Regions from separate parts of the Micromonospora sp. WMMD729 genome, predicted to be linked through region 1. Evidence: riboswitches for the same ligand, from Rfam matches in the RefSeq annotation. Region 1 holds a riboswitch; the other holds the start of a gene.
What was found. Region 1 has a riboswitch for cyclic di-AMP ahead of ACN263_RS22340 (coiled-coil domain-containing protein). Riboswitches for the same ligand answer to the same signal wherever they lie in the genome.

Region 1 (7,446 bases):
CGCGTACCCGGCGGCCAGCAGCGCCACGTCGCTGCCGGGCTGCGGGGCCTCCCCGGGCTCCTCCAACGAGGTACGCACGAAGCCGTGCCCCGACTCCGCCACCGTCATCTGCACCTGGCCGAAGCTGGCCAGCGCGCCACGGCGTACCCCGTGCAGCCGCTCGTGCGGCAGGTCGGGGGCGTTGACGTTCAGCACGCTCTCCGGCGGCGCGGCGGTCAGCCGGGGGAGCAGGTCCAGGGCCACCCGTGCGGCGGTGCTCCAGTGTCGCTCGGCGTCGCGTACCCGGCCGGCGGCGTCCACGGCGGCGCCACCGCTGGCGGCCGTCGCCTCGCCCGCTCTCAGCACGTCCAGCGAGACCGCCATGGCCCGGCACCCGTTCGAGGCCGCGGTGAACGCGGCGCCCACCGTGCCCGAGTGCAGCACGGCGCGGCCGGCGTTGGCACCCCGGTTGATGCCCGACAGCACCACCGCCGGCGGCGGGCCGAACGCGCCGTGCAGCGCGATCAACGTGATGAAACCCGGCGAGCCGCCGACCCCGTACGCGGGCACGTCCGGCAGGTCGGGCAGCGGGTGCCGGTTCACCACCACCCGGCCGTCGCGCTCCACGGCGCTCATCGCGGCGCTGGTGCCGCTGGCCTCCTCCAGGGGTGCCGCGACCACCACGTCCAGCCCGCGCCGGGTGGCCGCGAGGGCCAACGCCTGGATGCCGGGTGCGCCGATCCCGTCGTCGTTGGTGACAAGCACCCGCAGTGTCATCGCTCGACCACCCGGTCGGCCAACTCGTCGGGGGTGGTCCGCTCCTGCTGTCGACTGTCCGCCGGGACGAGTCGGACCCGTTCCACCAGGCCGGTGATCGAGTCCATCCGTCCGGTGCCCAGCCCGTGCCGGGTGACGTTCAACGCGCCCGCCGCCGCGCCGGTGCGGATGGCCGTCCGGATGTCGCCGCCCCGGGCGATGACGGCCGCCACACCCGCGGTCATCGAGTCGCCCGCTCCGCGCGGGTCGGCGGCCTCCAGCCGGGGCATCTCCACCTCGAAGAGTTCCCCGTCGACAAGCGCCAGCGCCGGTTGGTCGGCGCGGCTCACCACCACCGTCTCGGCGCCGGCGGCGTGCAGGTCGTACATCGCCCGGGTCAGCTCCGGGCCGCTGCCGTCGCGGGCGCGACCGTCCCGGATCAGCTCCTCGTGGCTCACCTTCAGGAAGAACACGCCGCTGTCCAGCACCGCGCCGAGGTGGTCACCGGAGAGGTCGACCACCACCCGGCTGCCGTTGGCGCCCAGGTCGGCGGCGAAACGCCGGTACAGGTCGGCCGGCACGAGCCACGGCGCGTTCGGGCCACTGAGGACGCTCACCTCGGCGCGCAGCCCTTCGCCGAGCGCCAGGTTGTACAACTCGTCCAACTCGTGGCGGCTCAGGCGGTCCCCGGGCACGTCCACGACCTCCCGCCGGGAGCCGCCGCGCCGATCGTGCACGTACGCGCCGCTGCCCGAGTCGCGTACCACGACCTTCAGGTCCACTCCCTCGCTGACCAGCAGCGGCTCCAACACCTGGCCGATCTCGCCGCCGAGCGCGGCGCAGAGCACCACGTCGACCCCGAGGGACAGCACCATGCGGGCCTGCCAGACGCCCTGACCGCCGGGGTGCAGGTGCAGTTCGGGCTGGTCGCTCGGCTGGTCCACGGTCACCGTCAACTGCGGTGTCGGCGCGAAGACCATCACGTGCCCGCTCACCGGTCGGCACCGTTCATACGTCCACCCTTCGTCACAGCCGGTGATTTCCCATCAGCCGACCGTAGTGGGAACGCTGCGCGAATGCCGGGACAACGCACGGTGTCCGTCCGGCCGTTGCCAGCCCGGGCGGGGTACGGGACGATCGTGCGACCAGCGACGTCGGGAGACGGTGTGCTCAGCAGCGATACCTTCAGCTACACGGTCCAGGCCCGCTGCTCAGTAGCCGAGGCGGCCGCGTTCCTGAGCGACCTGACCCGTCAGGGCGAGCTGCATCCCCTGATCGTGCGGGTCCGTGAGGTGACGCCCCGCCCGGGTGCCCGCGCCAGCTACACGATCAACGACAGGCTGGCCGCCGGCCCACTGCGCTTCCGCACCACGTACCACGCGGACGTGCTGGTCAGCGAGCCCGACGAGATCGTCACCGTGGCCCACCAGTGGCCCGCCACCACGGTCCGCAACCACACCCGGCTGCGCGCCGAGCCGGACGGCCTGGTCCGCATCGACGTCGACATCACCCTGCGCGCACCGACCCCGCTGTTCCGGTACGCCTTCCGCCAGGCCCGCGCCGCCCACCTCGCCCTGGCCGCGCGGCTCGGCGCGGCCCTCGACACTCTGGCCTCCTGATTGCGCAACCCGTCGCAGGCAGACGATCGACGCGGCCCCCGGGCCCGGTCTGGCGTGGCCCGGTCTGGCGTGGCCCGGTCTGGCGTGGCCCGGTCTGGCGTGGCCCGGTCTGGCGTGGCCCGGTCTGGCGTGGCCCGGTCTGGCGTGGCCCGGTCTGGCGTGGCCCGACCCGACCCGGATGCCTGAGCATGACCCTTTGCTCTGCTTCAACGGACGCAACGGTTCGCGCCGCTTTATGTTGCGTCGGTTGAAGCAGAGCAAAGGACGTGCGCACCCCCTTGGCTTCCGGCGCGCGGCCGTCGTGATCAGGCGGGTATCTCGCCGGTGAGCAGCCTGATCGTGATGGCGACGGCGTTGCTCACCGCGTCATCGCGCGATCGTGCCCGGTGCTGCCAGCGCGAGGAGTTTGCGTCGCGGCTCGTGCGGCCCCGGTGCGGCGGGGTCGCGCGGATCGGCGTCCCCAGGGCTTGTACGTCGACAGCACCGTCGCGATGATCATGAGGCTGGTCGACACCGCGGGCGCGATCACCAGGTCGGCGCGGTCCCGCGCGGGTAGGGCGGCGCCCAGCGCGGCCGCGTGCCGCAGGTTCGGAGTGAGCAGGAACAGCACCAGCCCGACCATCACCGTCGTGATCACGAGCTTGATCACCACCCACCGGTAGCGCAGCAGTCCCCAGGGGGTGAGCAGCGCGCTGGCGACACCGACGAGCCACACGAGCACGCTCAGCGGCGCGAAGAGTACGGTGCCGACGAGTCCGGCGACCGGGTAGACCACGGCCGGATCGGCGCCGCGCTGGGCCGCGATGCCGAGGGTGAGCAGCACCAGGTCGGCTCCGAGCCAGCCGAGGGAGGTGACCAGGTGCAGGGTGAGCAGGGCCTTGCGGGTGGTGGGCGCGATTCGCGGCATACCCCGAATGCTGCCGACCCGACCCGGCGGCGTCGTCCGACCGCCGACGACGTCCGGGGTACGCCCGCTGACGTACCCCGGACGGCCTCGGCGGTCAGTACACCGACAGGTGTACGTGGTTGGTGTGGTCGCTGGAGGGGTCGCCGTTCCCCCCGCTGTACGCCTTCCAGCCGCTGCTGGGTAGCCAGATCTGCTTGAACCAGATCACGTAGAGCACCGCGAGCCGGTCGGCGTTGCGGATGAAGTACGCGGCCAGGTTGTTGCCGTACGTCTTGTCCCCGCCGCTGGCGACCCCGCCGAAGCCGCCCTTCTGCGCGGCGAAGTCGCAGGCCCGGCCCTTGGGGTGCTCGCCCGAGCCGCCGTTGCGGTGACAGGAGACGTACCGGGTGAAGCCGGCGGCCTTGGCCTGGTTGAGCGCGTGCAGCGTGCGGGGGGTGATGCAGCCGCTGGCCGGGGTGGGGTCGTTGACGCTGCACGACTCGGACGGCCAGGAGCCGTCGGAGTTGCGGGGGGCGGGCTGGGCGTTGGCGGTGGAGGTGCCCCGGTTGGAGCCGGTGTCGGCGGCGGTGGTGCGTGCCTTGTCGTTGGCGACGGTCAGGGCCCGCTCGGCCTGCTCCTTGCGCTTGGCCATCACCTCGACCTGCTTACGCTGCTCCCGGATCTCGCCGTCCAGGGCGACGCGGGTGCGGTTCGCCTCGTCCCGGGTGGCGTGCAGGTCGCGCAGCACCCGGTCCTCGTTGGCGGCCACCACGTCGAGGGCGGCCGCCCGGTCCATGAAGCCCTCGGGGGTGTTGCTGTTGAGCAGGGCCGAGACGGTGCTGAGTCGACCGGTGCGGTACGCCACGCCGGCGATCTCGCCGACCTTGCCGTTGCGGACGGTCATCTCGGCCTCGGTGTCCTTGAGTTTGACCGCGAGTTGCTGCTGCCGCTGGACGGAGGTGTCCAGGGCGCGCTTCGCGTCCAGGTAGCCCTTGCTGGCGGCCTCGAGTTGGGCCCGCAGCGCGGGGGTGCCGCCCTCCTCGTCACCGTCCGGTGCCATCGCGGCCCGCAGGCCGCCGGGGGGAGCGGCGCTGGCGGCGCCGACCGGGAGCGCGACGCCGAGGGTGACCATCATGACGATCAGTGCCGCCAGTCGGGCGGCCAGAGGTCGTGCTGGTGCCACTACGCATGTCCTTCCGTCAGCCGCCGACCGGGTTAGCTGACGGGTTCGGGACGGAAGATCCCTACCGCTGACGCGGATGCACCCCAGGAACATGGTTCCCCGGTTCGCCCTGTCGGGCGATTAGGCGGCGGCCGCCACCGGCGCCGGGAGGCGCCGCCGGGTGGTGGCCGGGACAGAGCCTACCGGTGCTGGTGGGGTCTGTGCAGCCGTTGTGACGGACGGTGCGGGCGTGGTGACGCAGATGTTCACCACTCGATGGAGCCGCACGCCCCCGGGGCGGCCCCGGGCTCGGTCTGCAACGTGGCGTGTTCGATGCGGAAGTCCTCCCGCAGGGCGGTGCGCGCCGCGGTGAGCACCGCGCCGACCTCCGCGCCGGGCGCCATGGTCAGGTGCGCGGAGGCCACCTCCATGCCCGAGGTGAGCGTCCAGACGTGCAGGTCGTGCACCTCGACCACGCCGGGCACCGCGGCCAGCCGGTCGTGCACGGCGGTGACCTGGAGGTGTTCCGGGGCGGCCTGCACGAGGATGCGTACGGCGGCACGCCCCAGCCGCCAGGTGCGCGGCAGGATGAACACGCCGATGGCGACCGCGACCAGCGGGTCGGCCCACCACCAGTCGGTGACCGTGATGAGCAGCGCCGCGCCGATCACGCCGAGCGAGCCGAGCAGGTCGCCCAGCACCTCCAGGTAGGCGCCCTGGAGGTTGATGCTCTCCCGGGCGCCGGCGCGCAGCAGCGCGAACGCGATCACGTTCGCGAGCAGGCCGAGGACAGCCACCGTGAGCATCGGCCCGCTGAGCACCTCGTGCGGGTCGCCGAACCGGCCGATCGCCTCGATCACCACGTAGACCGCCACGCCGGAGAGCAGCACGGCGTTGGCCAGGGCGGCGAGCACCTCGAGGCGGTAGAGCCCGAACGTGCGCTGCGGATCGCCGGTGGCCCGTCGGGTGGCGGTGATCGCGGCGAGCGCCATCCCGATGCCGAGCACGTCGGTGAACATGTGTCCGGCGTCGGAGAGCAGGGCCAGCGAGCCGGTGTGGAAGGCGGCCACCGCCTCGACCACCATCAGGGTGGCGAGCAGCCCGAAGGCGGCCCAGAGCCGTCCCCGGTGCTGGTGGGCGGCGTTGGCGACCGACGCGTGGTGGTGGTCATGTCCTGCTCCCACGAAACCCACCCTCCGACGCCGCCCGGGACCGGGTCAAATGTATGCTCACATCGCTATGTGTGCAACTGTACGGGCGGCCCCGTCCGACCGGTACCGCCAACGCGACGGTCAGCCGGTCGGGTCGATGGTGGTGAGCCGCTGGGTGGCGCGCGAGAGCGCCACGTAGAGCGTGCGGACGCCAGAGCCCGGATCGGCCCGGATCTCACTCGGGGCGACCAGCACCACCCCGTCGTACTCCATGCCCTTGGCCTCCAGGCTGGTCACCACCTGCAAGCGCGCCGCGCCGAGCGCGTCGAGCCAACCGGCGACCTCGTCGCGGCGGGTGACCGGCGTGATCACCCCGACCGTGCCGTCGACCTCGCCCAGCAGGCCGGTGGCCGCCTCCACCACCGTGGCCCGGAGCCCGGCGGGCGGCACCACCAGCTCGACCGGGTCGACACCGGTGGAGCGGACGGCCGTCGGCAGGGAGAGATCCGGGTAGAGCCGGCGGATCTCCGCCGCCGCCACCGCGAAGATCTCGGCCGAGTTGCGGTAGTTGGTGGTGAGCGTGAAGTCGTGTCGTTTGCGCCGGCCCAGCGCCTGGTCACGGGACCGGGTCAGCTCCTCGGGGTCGCCGGTCCACGCGGTCTGCGCCGGGTCGCCCACCACCGTCCACGAGGCCAACCGCCCGCGCCGACCGATCATCCGCCACTGCATCGGCGAGACGTCCTGCGCCTCGTCGACCACCACGTGCGCGTACTCCCGGTAGTCCTCCGGCCGCTCCCGGGCCGCCGCGCGGGCGGCCCGCTGCCGGTCGGCCGCGGTGCTCAGCTCACGGACGCCGCCCGCGAGCTGGAACGGGTCGCGCCGCGCCCGCGCCGGTTTCACCGGCTTGCCGAGCAGCGCGTCCAGCTCGTCGAGCAGCGCCACGTCCGCGATGGTCGGGCCCTCGCTCTCCAGACTCTGGTACGCCGTGCCGAGCAGTCGGATCTCCGCACCGGAGAGGATCCCCCCGGCGTACCGGCGCAACCGGTCCGGTCGTGCCAGCCAGCCGAGCACGTGCCGGGGGTGCAGGCGTGGCCACCAGGCCTTGAGGAACTCGCGGAACTCCGGCCGTTCCGCGATCTCGTCCTCGAAGGCCCGCTGCTCGGGCAGCCGGCTGATGTTCACCCGCCGGGCCTGCGCCCACAGCGCGGCGAAGACACCGTCGAAGCCGGCGCGACGCACCTCGTTGCGCCGGGCGCCCCGGTGCAGCGCGCGGTCCCGGATCGCGTCCAGCTCGCGGCGATCCAACCGCAGCAGCCCGCCCCGGTAGAGCAGCCGCAGCTCACCCGGTGCCCCCGGGGCCGCGTCGCGGGCCGCCCGCTCCAGCACCCGGCGCATCCGCAGCGAGCCCTTCACCGCCGCCACCTCGGGCGAATCGGTGCGGGTGGCCGTCATCCCCGGGAACAGGGTGCCCAGCGAGTGCAAAGTCGCCGTGTCCTCGCCCAGCGACGGCAACACCGAGGCGATGTACTCGACGAAGACGGTCGACGGGCCGACCACCAGGATGCCGCCGCCGGCGTACCGGCTGCGGTCGGAGTAGAGCAGGAAGGCCGCCCGGTGCAGGGCGACCGCGGTCTTGCCGGTGCCCGGGCCGCCCGCGACGATCGTCACCCCGGAACCGGGCGAGCGGATCGCCTCGTCCTGCTCCCGCTGGATGGTCGCCACGATGTCGCGCATGCCCCGGCCGGTGGCCCGCGAGAGGGTGGCCAGCAGTGCGCCGTCCCCGACGACCGTCATCCCCTCCGGCGCGGCGTCCGGATCGAGCAGGTCGTCCTCGATCCGGGTGACCCGCTCCCGCTGGGACTGGATCGTACGGCGGCGCACCACCCCCAGCGG
Region 2 (7,446 bases), 1.7 Mb from region 1:
TCGGGGCGCGTGCAGCAGGTCGAAGTAGTGCGTCCAGTCCCAGTAGGGCCCCGGGTCCCAGTGCATCCCGCGCACCGTCGCCGCGGTGGTGCCGGGCACGTTGTCGTGGCCGATGATGTGCTGGCGGTCCAGCGGGATGCCCAGCCGCAGCGCGAGATGCCGGACGAGCTTCGCCGAGGTCCGGTACATCGCCTCCGTGTACCAGGTGCCCTGCGCGGCGAAGCCCTCGTGTTCAAGCCCGATCGACTTGGCGTTGACGTACCAGTTGCCGGCGTGCCAGGCGACGTCCTTGGTCCTGACGTGCTGGGCGATCTGTCCGTCCACCGAGCGCAGCGAGTAGTGCCAGCTCACGTAGGTCGGATCCTGCACGAGTTGCAGGGTGGTCGCCCAACTCGCCTCGGTGTCGTGGATGACGATGTACTCGATCTTCTGCCGGCCGGGTCGGTCGGAGAGGTCGTGGTTGCCGTAGTCGCCGTCGCCGAACGCCGCGTAGGGGGCGGGGATCCACTCACAGGACACCGTGCGGGGGCATTCCAGCCCGTCCGGACGGGCGAGTCGCCGCAGCCCGAGCCGGTCCAGCCAGGACCGCTCGGGGCGGACCGTCCGGGCCGGCAGGGTGACCCGCTGGCCGTCGTCGGTCACCCGCGTCTCGCCGGCGCCGATCGTGGTGAAGACCTCGTCGGCGAAGGCCGCCGCGGCATCGGCGCTGTCCGCGCCGGCGTAGCGGGCCACCGCGCCGTACCAGGTGGCCGGGTCGGTGCCGACGCCGACCGGGGCGCCGACCTCCCGTTGGTACGCGGCCAGCAGCGCCGCCCCACCCCGGATGTTCGTGGTCGGGTCGGTGCGCAGCGCCTCGACGGTGGCGCCGGTCAACGCGGCGGCGGCGTCCAGCGTCTGTAGCGCGGCGGTGGGCGGCGCGTCGTCGGTGGCGGGCGCGGGCGTCAGAGCGCGACGGGAGTCGTCGCCGCGCGGGTCCTCTCCCGGAGCGTCGTGGTGGCCGCGCCGGGGTAGGGCGGCCACGTGACGGGCGTCGGTCAGGTGCATCGGGCCGTAGCCGCCGCTGGTGCTCGGGGTGCCGGCGTTGCTGTCCCACCGGGATTCCAGGTAGGAGACGCCGAGCAGCACGTCGAGCGGCACGCCGTACTCGGTCGCGGCAGCGGCGTACTGCTGCTGGCGGTCGGCCACGGGTGCCGCGGCGGCCGGTCCGGCGGGTAGCGGTACGGTCGCCGTGGCGGTGAGCAGCGCGACGGCGAGCAGGGTCGGACGTTTCATCGAACCCCCTACATATGAACTGGTGTCGGTTGCGGTCACCTTCGCGCTACGGGGGAGTCCGCGTCAATACCTTTCCATGTATCAAAATCAGCGGAAAGAAACCTTCACATCACCGCGATGGAACGCGCGATTCGGTACGGAGTGTCACGGCCGCACGGGTTGCGGATCGGTAACGGCCGTCTCTACTCTGGTCATTCGTCGGCCCGGTAGCAGGTCTGCCCACCCCGGGCGGTAACGGACCGACACCGCCGAGTCGCTCGCGAGCGAGCCGGGGACCCACGATCCCCGGGGTGAATCCGCAGTTCCTGCGGTAGGGCGCCCACTTCCCGCCCGAACCCGTCAGCTAACCCGGTAGGCGGTCAGGAAGAAGGAGTACGGAACCCGGTGGCCTCCCATGCCCCGCGGCCGTCGTCCGGACGGTCGGCTCCGGCCGACCCGACGTCGACCGTGCCGCGTCCACGCTGGTCCCGCTTCACCACCGCCCTCGCCGCCCTGGTCGGCGTCGCCGTCGTCCTGACCGGCAGCGCCACGGCGGCCCACGCCGACCCGTCCGTCGCCGAGATCGAGAAGCAGATCGACGACGACTGGAACAAGCTCGAACCGATCATCGAGCGGCACAACGCCACCCGTACCGACCTGGCCCTCAAGCGCAAGCAGGCCGACGCCCTGGCCGCCCGGATCGCGCCGCTGGAGCGTCAGGTCGACGCCGCCATGAACAAGGTCAGCGCGCTGGCCGTGCGCGCCTACATGGGCGAGAACCTGTCGACCGTGAACACGATGCTCGGCAGCCGGTCGCCCAGCGAGGTCGTCGGGCAGCTCGAGATGCTCGACCGGTTCGCCCACAACCAGCAGGAGGACGTCCGTCAGGTCGCCGACCTGCGCAACGAGCTGGCCCGGCAGAAGGCGCCGCTGGACGAGATGGTGGCCCAGCTGACCCGCACCGAGGCCCAGTTGGCGGCGAAGAAGAAGCAGATCAACGAGGAGATCGACCGGCTGCAGAAGCTCCGCCTCAAGGTGTACGGCAACGGCGGCGGCGGTCCGCTGCGCCCGGCGCCCTGCCCGGCCAGCTACCCGGGTGGCGGTGCCGGTATCGCGGTCAAGTTCGCCTGCGCCCAGATCGGCAAGCCGTACGTGTGGGGCGCCGAGGGACCGAACTCGTACGACTGCTCCGGGCTGATGCTGGCCGCCTGGGCGAAGGCCGGTGTGTCGCTGCCGCACAACGCCGCCGCGCAGAGCCGGGTCACCAAGAACGTCAGCAAGAGCGACCTGCGCCCTGGCGACCTGGTCTTCTACTACAGCGACATCCACCACGTCGGGATGTACGTCGGCAACGGCTGGGTGGTGCACGCCTCCCAGGCCGGGGTGCCCGTCAAGATGAAGAAGGTCGACGACGGGCCCATCCACAGCTACGGCCGTCCCGGCTGACCGACGCGGGACAGGTTCGGGCCCGTCGCGATCCGCTCGCGGCGGGCCCTCGTCGTCCCTAGCGCGTCGGCCAGGCGCGCCAGTTCTGCCAGGAGCGACTCGGCGTCGGCCCCCGCTGACCCTGGTAACGCGACCCGTACACCACCGAGCCGTACGGGTGCTCGGCCGGCGACGAGAGCCGGAAGATGCAGAGCTGGCCGATCTTCATGCCTGGCCAGAGGGTGATCGGCAGGTTCGCCACGTTGGACAGCTCCAGCGTGACGTGCCCGGAGAAGCCCGGGTCGATGAACCCGGCGGTGGAGTGGGTGAGCAGGCCGAGGCGGCCCAGCGAGCTCTTGCCCTCCAGTCGGCCGGCGAGCTGGTCGCCGAGCGAGATCACCTCCAGCGTCGAGGCGAGCACGAACTCCCCCGGGTGCAGCACGAACGGCTCGCCGTCGGGCACCTCCACCACCGAGGTCAGGTCGTCCTGCTGCATGGCCGGGTCGATGTGGGTGTAGAGGTGGTTGTTGAAGACCCGGAACAGCCGGTCGAGTCGTACGTCGATGCTGGAGGGTTGTACCAGGGTGGGCTCGAACGGCTCCAGGCCCAGCGTGCCGGCCTTGATCTCGGAGACCAGGTCACGGTCGGAGAGCAGCATCGGACCACCATAGCGAGGTGGGCGGTGACCAGCGTGTCGAGGTCGCTCCTCGTACATTTGTTCGATAGAATGCCCGCATGGCTTCCTGGTCCGATTTCGCCGCCGACGAGCCCCGCCTCGCCGACGGCATCCGCGTTCTCCTGCAGCAGTACGGGCCGGGCTTCGGCTATCTGGCCACGGTCCGCGCCGACGGTGGGCCCCGGGTCCATCCGGTCTCCCCGGTCATCACCGACGAGGGTCTGTTCTGCTTCATCATCGACTCGCCGAAGCGCCGCGACCTCGAACGGGACGGCCGTTACGCGCTGCACTCGTTCCCGCCGGAGGAGAGCGACGACGAGGCGTACGTGGCGGGCCACGCCTGGCCGGTCACCGATCCGGTCCGGGTGGCCCGGCTGGCGCAGAGTGCCCGGGCGGAGCCGCGGGTCGACTGGCGGCTGTTCGAGTTCACCGTCGACGTGGCGATGCTGACCCGTCGCGACCAGCACGGCCTGGGCACCGCCGTGGGGCGTCCGGCCGTCCAGGTCTGGCTCGATCCGCACACCCCGCCCGCGGCGACCGCGCCTCCGGCCGTACCGCAGACTCGCCCGACCCGTCGCAGCCGCGACGTCCAGTGCACGGCCGCCTGACCACGGCCCTGGGGAGAAAAACGCCGGTGCCGGCTCCGTCGTGACGGAGCCGGCACCTGGTGTACGCGAGGAGAGCTACGCCGCGCGGTACGCGTTCCACGCGGTCAGCATGCGGCTCGCCTGACCCGCGGTGAACTGGTACATGCACGAGTCGTAGGTGTAGTCCATGAAGTTGGTGATCGGGTCCAGGCCGGTCGCCGAGCAGGTGTTCCGCCCGGTCGGGCACTGGTACGCCGGGGACGCCTCGGCCGGGGTGTCGCTGACCTGGTCGCCGGAGCCGCCGCAACCACCCTGGAAGGTGTGGTACAGGTTCAGCCAGTGGCCCACCTCGTGGGTGCCGGTGTCGCCCTGGTTGTAGTTGGTGGCCGTGCCACCCGGCAGCGACTCGCTCAGCACGACCACGCCGTCCATGCTGCTCAGGTTTCGCTGCGGGAAGGTCGCCCAGCCCAGCAGGTCGTCACTCAACTCGCCGAGGTAGATGTTGAGCGTGTTCTTGCCGCCCACCCGCAGCGACGACTTCATCGACCGCTCGGCGGACGAGCCCTCGACGATCGGGTACCAGGACGGGTTCGTCACCCGGTTGATCTTGTCGAGCCGGAAGGCGAACGCGGTGGCCGCGCCGCCGGTCGACCCGGCGTAGGCCTGGTTCAGCACGCTGATCTGCGAGGTGATCATCGAGTCGGGGATGTTGCCGCCGGCCCGGGTGCTGTTCTCCTGGATCACGTGCACCACCACCGGGATGGTGACGGTGGCTGCCAGCGCCGTGGCGCCGGCGCCGGCCCGGTAGTTGGCCCGCTCGCGCAGCGCTGCCGCCAGGTCGGCGTCCCGCTCGCGAACCTGCTTGGCGGTCAGTTCGTTCGGCTCGTGCTTGGCCCCCGCGCCGGGCTTCGCCCGGGCGTTGGCCTGGCTGCCGGCCGGCTCCGAACAGGCGCCGCCGGGCGCCGCGGAGAAGGCCGAAGCGGCCGGGACGACCCCCACCGCGGCGGTGCTGAGCAGCAGCGCGAGGGTCGTCGACGCGACACCGGCGGCACGCCGGGTCAGCAGGTTGGGACGGAGTCCCATGGGCCCACCTCTTTCTGGCGGCGCGACAGGGGGTGTGTCACGCCGTGGCTGAGAACGTGTGGCAGACGTTACAACCCATCGACGCATTTGAGAACGGCCATATGTTGCCGTCGGGAAACTTCTTCGGCGCTGGGCGCGACCGGCCGGCGCGCGGGGGTGGCTGGGTGCACGGCCGCGACGACTCGGGTACAGTGGTGCCGCCCGCGGGTGTAGTTCAATGGCAGAACATCAGCTTCCCAAGCTGACAGTGCGGGTTCGATTCCCGTCACCCGCTCCACGCACGGAAGCCCTGGTCAGGACAAATGTCCGCCAGGGCTTCCGTCGTTCCAGGTCATACGTCGTCCGCGCTCGGGCCTTGCTGACCTCGGGCGGATCGGCAGCTCGTGCCATCACCTCCAGCGAAGAGGGGCAGCCTTGTCGGTGTCGGGCTCCCATGATGGGCGGCGTCCCGACAACAGGTGCTGCGGGGCGCCGGGGACCTTCGGTCTGAACCAGAGGGAGTAAGAGGCGGCTCACGGGGCGGCCGTACGCGTGGCGCACGATCGGCACCCTGAGTAGACCCCCGAGGACCCGCGCTACTACTTGTTGCCGGAACACCGATGGGCCGATGAGTGGATCGTCGCGCTCCGTTTCCGCTATGCGCCGAGCGCGACAGCCTGAAGCTCGTCCAGCGTGCTGCGGTACCAAGTGCCTCGGGTGAAGGCATGCAGGTCGCCGCCCCGGCAGGTGTAGCGGAGAAACTGTGCTTCGACGCCGTCGGGGAGCACGAGGCGGCACTGCCCGCCGATGCGGCGCACGCCGTCTCGGCCAATGCGCAGCAGTGTCGCCATGTCGTACTCGGGGCCCCAACCCCCTAGAAGAGCTCGGTCCGCGCCATTGACCAGCATGCTGTGCGCGGACTGATAGGGGGACGCCCCCCAATCCATAACCTTGTCACCCGACACCGACTGGATATGGAAGTCCGTGTAAGGGCAGAAGTGGGCAGTTTCGCCCTGCAGGTTGAGTGTGTAGCAGTCAGAAATGTACGGAAGCCCCGCGTCCATACCTCACCGTTGATCGCGCCACCCTCGGTGCGACCTGCCGCCAGCAGGACCCGCCCCTCCGGCAGCGGTTGCACGAACGACACCCGGAAGTCTGTATCCACATCGATGGCGCTGACAATCCGGACTCCGTTGCCACCGAGATGCGCGGTCACCTGCTTGCGCCGAGAGGCGGTCCGGTGTGACCAGACGGCGAACGCCGTGCCGTCGGGCCCGACACCGACGGCCTCGGGCTCACGTTCCATGTCCGCGCGGTCTGCCGGCGTCAGAAATCCGTGGCGTTCCAGTGGCACAACCGGCAACTGCAATACCTCCAGCCGCCGTTGAAGGCTGGCCTGATCCCGTTCGCCTCGTCTCGTCGTCATCACGGCCATCATCGGTCACCCGGCAACCGGATTCGCGAGGATCGGCGGGCCAGCAGCCGAGGGTCCATCACGGACCACTCCAGGCCGCTCGGTAATGCCGCTGAACCGCGTACGACAGCCTTCAGCCTTGACCTACGTTACGACTTGCGGGTCTGGAAGCTCCGGTGCTGCGCCCACTCGCCGGTCCAGGCCGCGAGATCGTGCACCCATACGTCCTCGCTCTGCTCGGCCTTGACCTTCCACTTCGCGGCGTTCATCGCTGCGAAGGCGTCGAGAGTTTCGTGACCGACCGAGGCCCAGGCGGGGAACTGTGCCAGCCACTCCTCGGCCTCCGACGGGCTGTGACCACTGCCGATCAGCCACTGCACGAGCAGAGCCAGCTCAACCCACGCGGCGGCCTGGGTGGTCCACGCCCAGTCAACGACGCGCATTCCCGTCGGGGTGAGGATGAGGTTGGTCGGGTTGATGTCGGAGTGAACGAGGGTCCGGCCCTGCATCTCGGGTAGCGCGAACCCGAGTCGTCCGGCCGGGGTGAACCAGGTCCCGGGCGGGGCCGGCGTGTCCTGAAGTGCTTTCAGGACCACCCGGAGCAGGTCCAGATCTGGACTGCCGGGAGACAGGTCGGGATGAGGGCCGTCAAGCAGCTCGGCCCCCACCACCAACCAGCCATCACGCTTGAAGTGCCACAGGACGGCCGGCGGAAACCAACCGACAGCCCTGGTTGCTCTCAGCTCGTAGCGCAGCGTCTGGACGCTCAGCCCGGTCGAGGCGGCCTTGACGAAGACCGTGCCGGACGTGCCGACGACGGTCGACGCGATCTCCGCGTGGTTGCCGGTCGGAGCCGGGCGTACATCGATGATTTCGCCGACGCGCTCGGCAATCTCCGTCACGACTGTCTCGGGCAGGGCGGCCCATTCGCGGCGCATGGCTACCTCTTGGTCACTTGCCGCCGGGCTGCGGCGGGTTTGGCGGGCAGCAGGATTCGGCCTCGCCGTACCAGAATTCCAGGTCGACCCGGT

Region 2: linked by a shared signal. The riboswitch ahead of ACN263_RS30395 (NlpC/P60 family protein) and the one ahead of ACN263_RS22340 (coiled-coil domain-containing protein) in region 1 are both predicted to bind cyclic di-AMP.

Annotation. Positions count from the first base shown of each region.
Region 1 is NZ_CP186059.1:4,894,979-4,902,424, reverse strand. Features, by position in the region: gene surE (5'/3'-nucleotidase SurE) at 1-756, opposite strand, end outside; gene ACN263_RS22355 (PfkB family carbohydrate kinase) at 753-1,730, opposite strand; gene ACN263_RS22350 (SRPBCC family protein) at 1,902-2,354, shown strand; gene ACN263_RS22345 (hypothetical protein) at 2,713-3,261, opposite strand; gene ACN263_RS22340 (coiled-coil domain-containing protein) at 3,356-4,423, opposite strand; cyclic di-AMP (ydaO/yuaA leader) riboswitch at 4,429-4,560, opposite strand; gene ACN263_RS22335 (cation diffusion facilitator family transporter) at 4,669-5,586, opposite strand; gene ACN263_RS22330 (HelD family protein) at 5,695-7,446, opposite strand, start outside.
Region 2 is NZ_CP186059.1:6,582,761-6,590,206, forward strand. Features, by position in the region: gene ACN263_RS30390 (N-acetylmuramoyl-L-alanine amidase) at 1-1,272, opposite strand, end outside; cyclic di-AMP (ydaO/yuaA leader) riboswitch at 1,509-1,644, shown strand; gene ACN263_RS30395 (NlpC/P60 family protein) at 1,657-2,697, shown strand; gene dcd (dCTP deaminase) at 2,756-3,334, opposite strand; gene ACN263_RS30405 (pyridoxamine 5'-phosphate oxidase family protein) at 3,412-3,960, shown strand; gene ACN263_RS30410 (zinc metalloprotease) at 4,036-5,022, opposite strand; tRNA gene ACN263_RS30415 (tRNA-Gly) at 5,226-5,299, shown strand; gene ACN263_RS30420 (hypothetical protein) at 5,658-6,065, opposite strand; gene ACN263_RS30425 (phosphotransferase family protein) at 6,565-7,353, opposite strand; gene ACN263_RS30430 (hypothetical protein) at 7,367-7,446, opposite strand, start outside.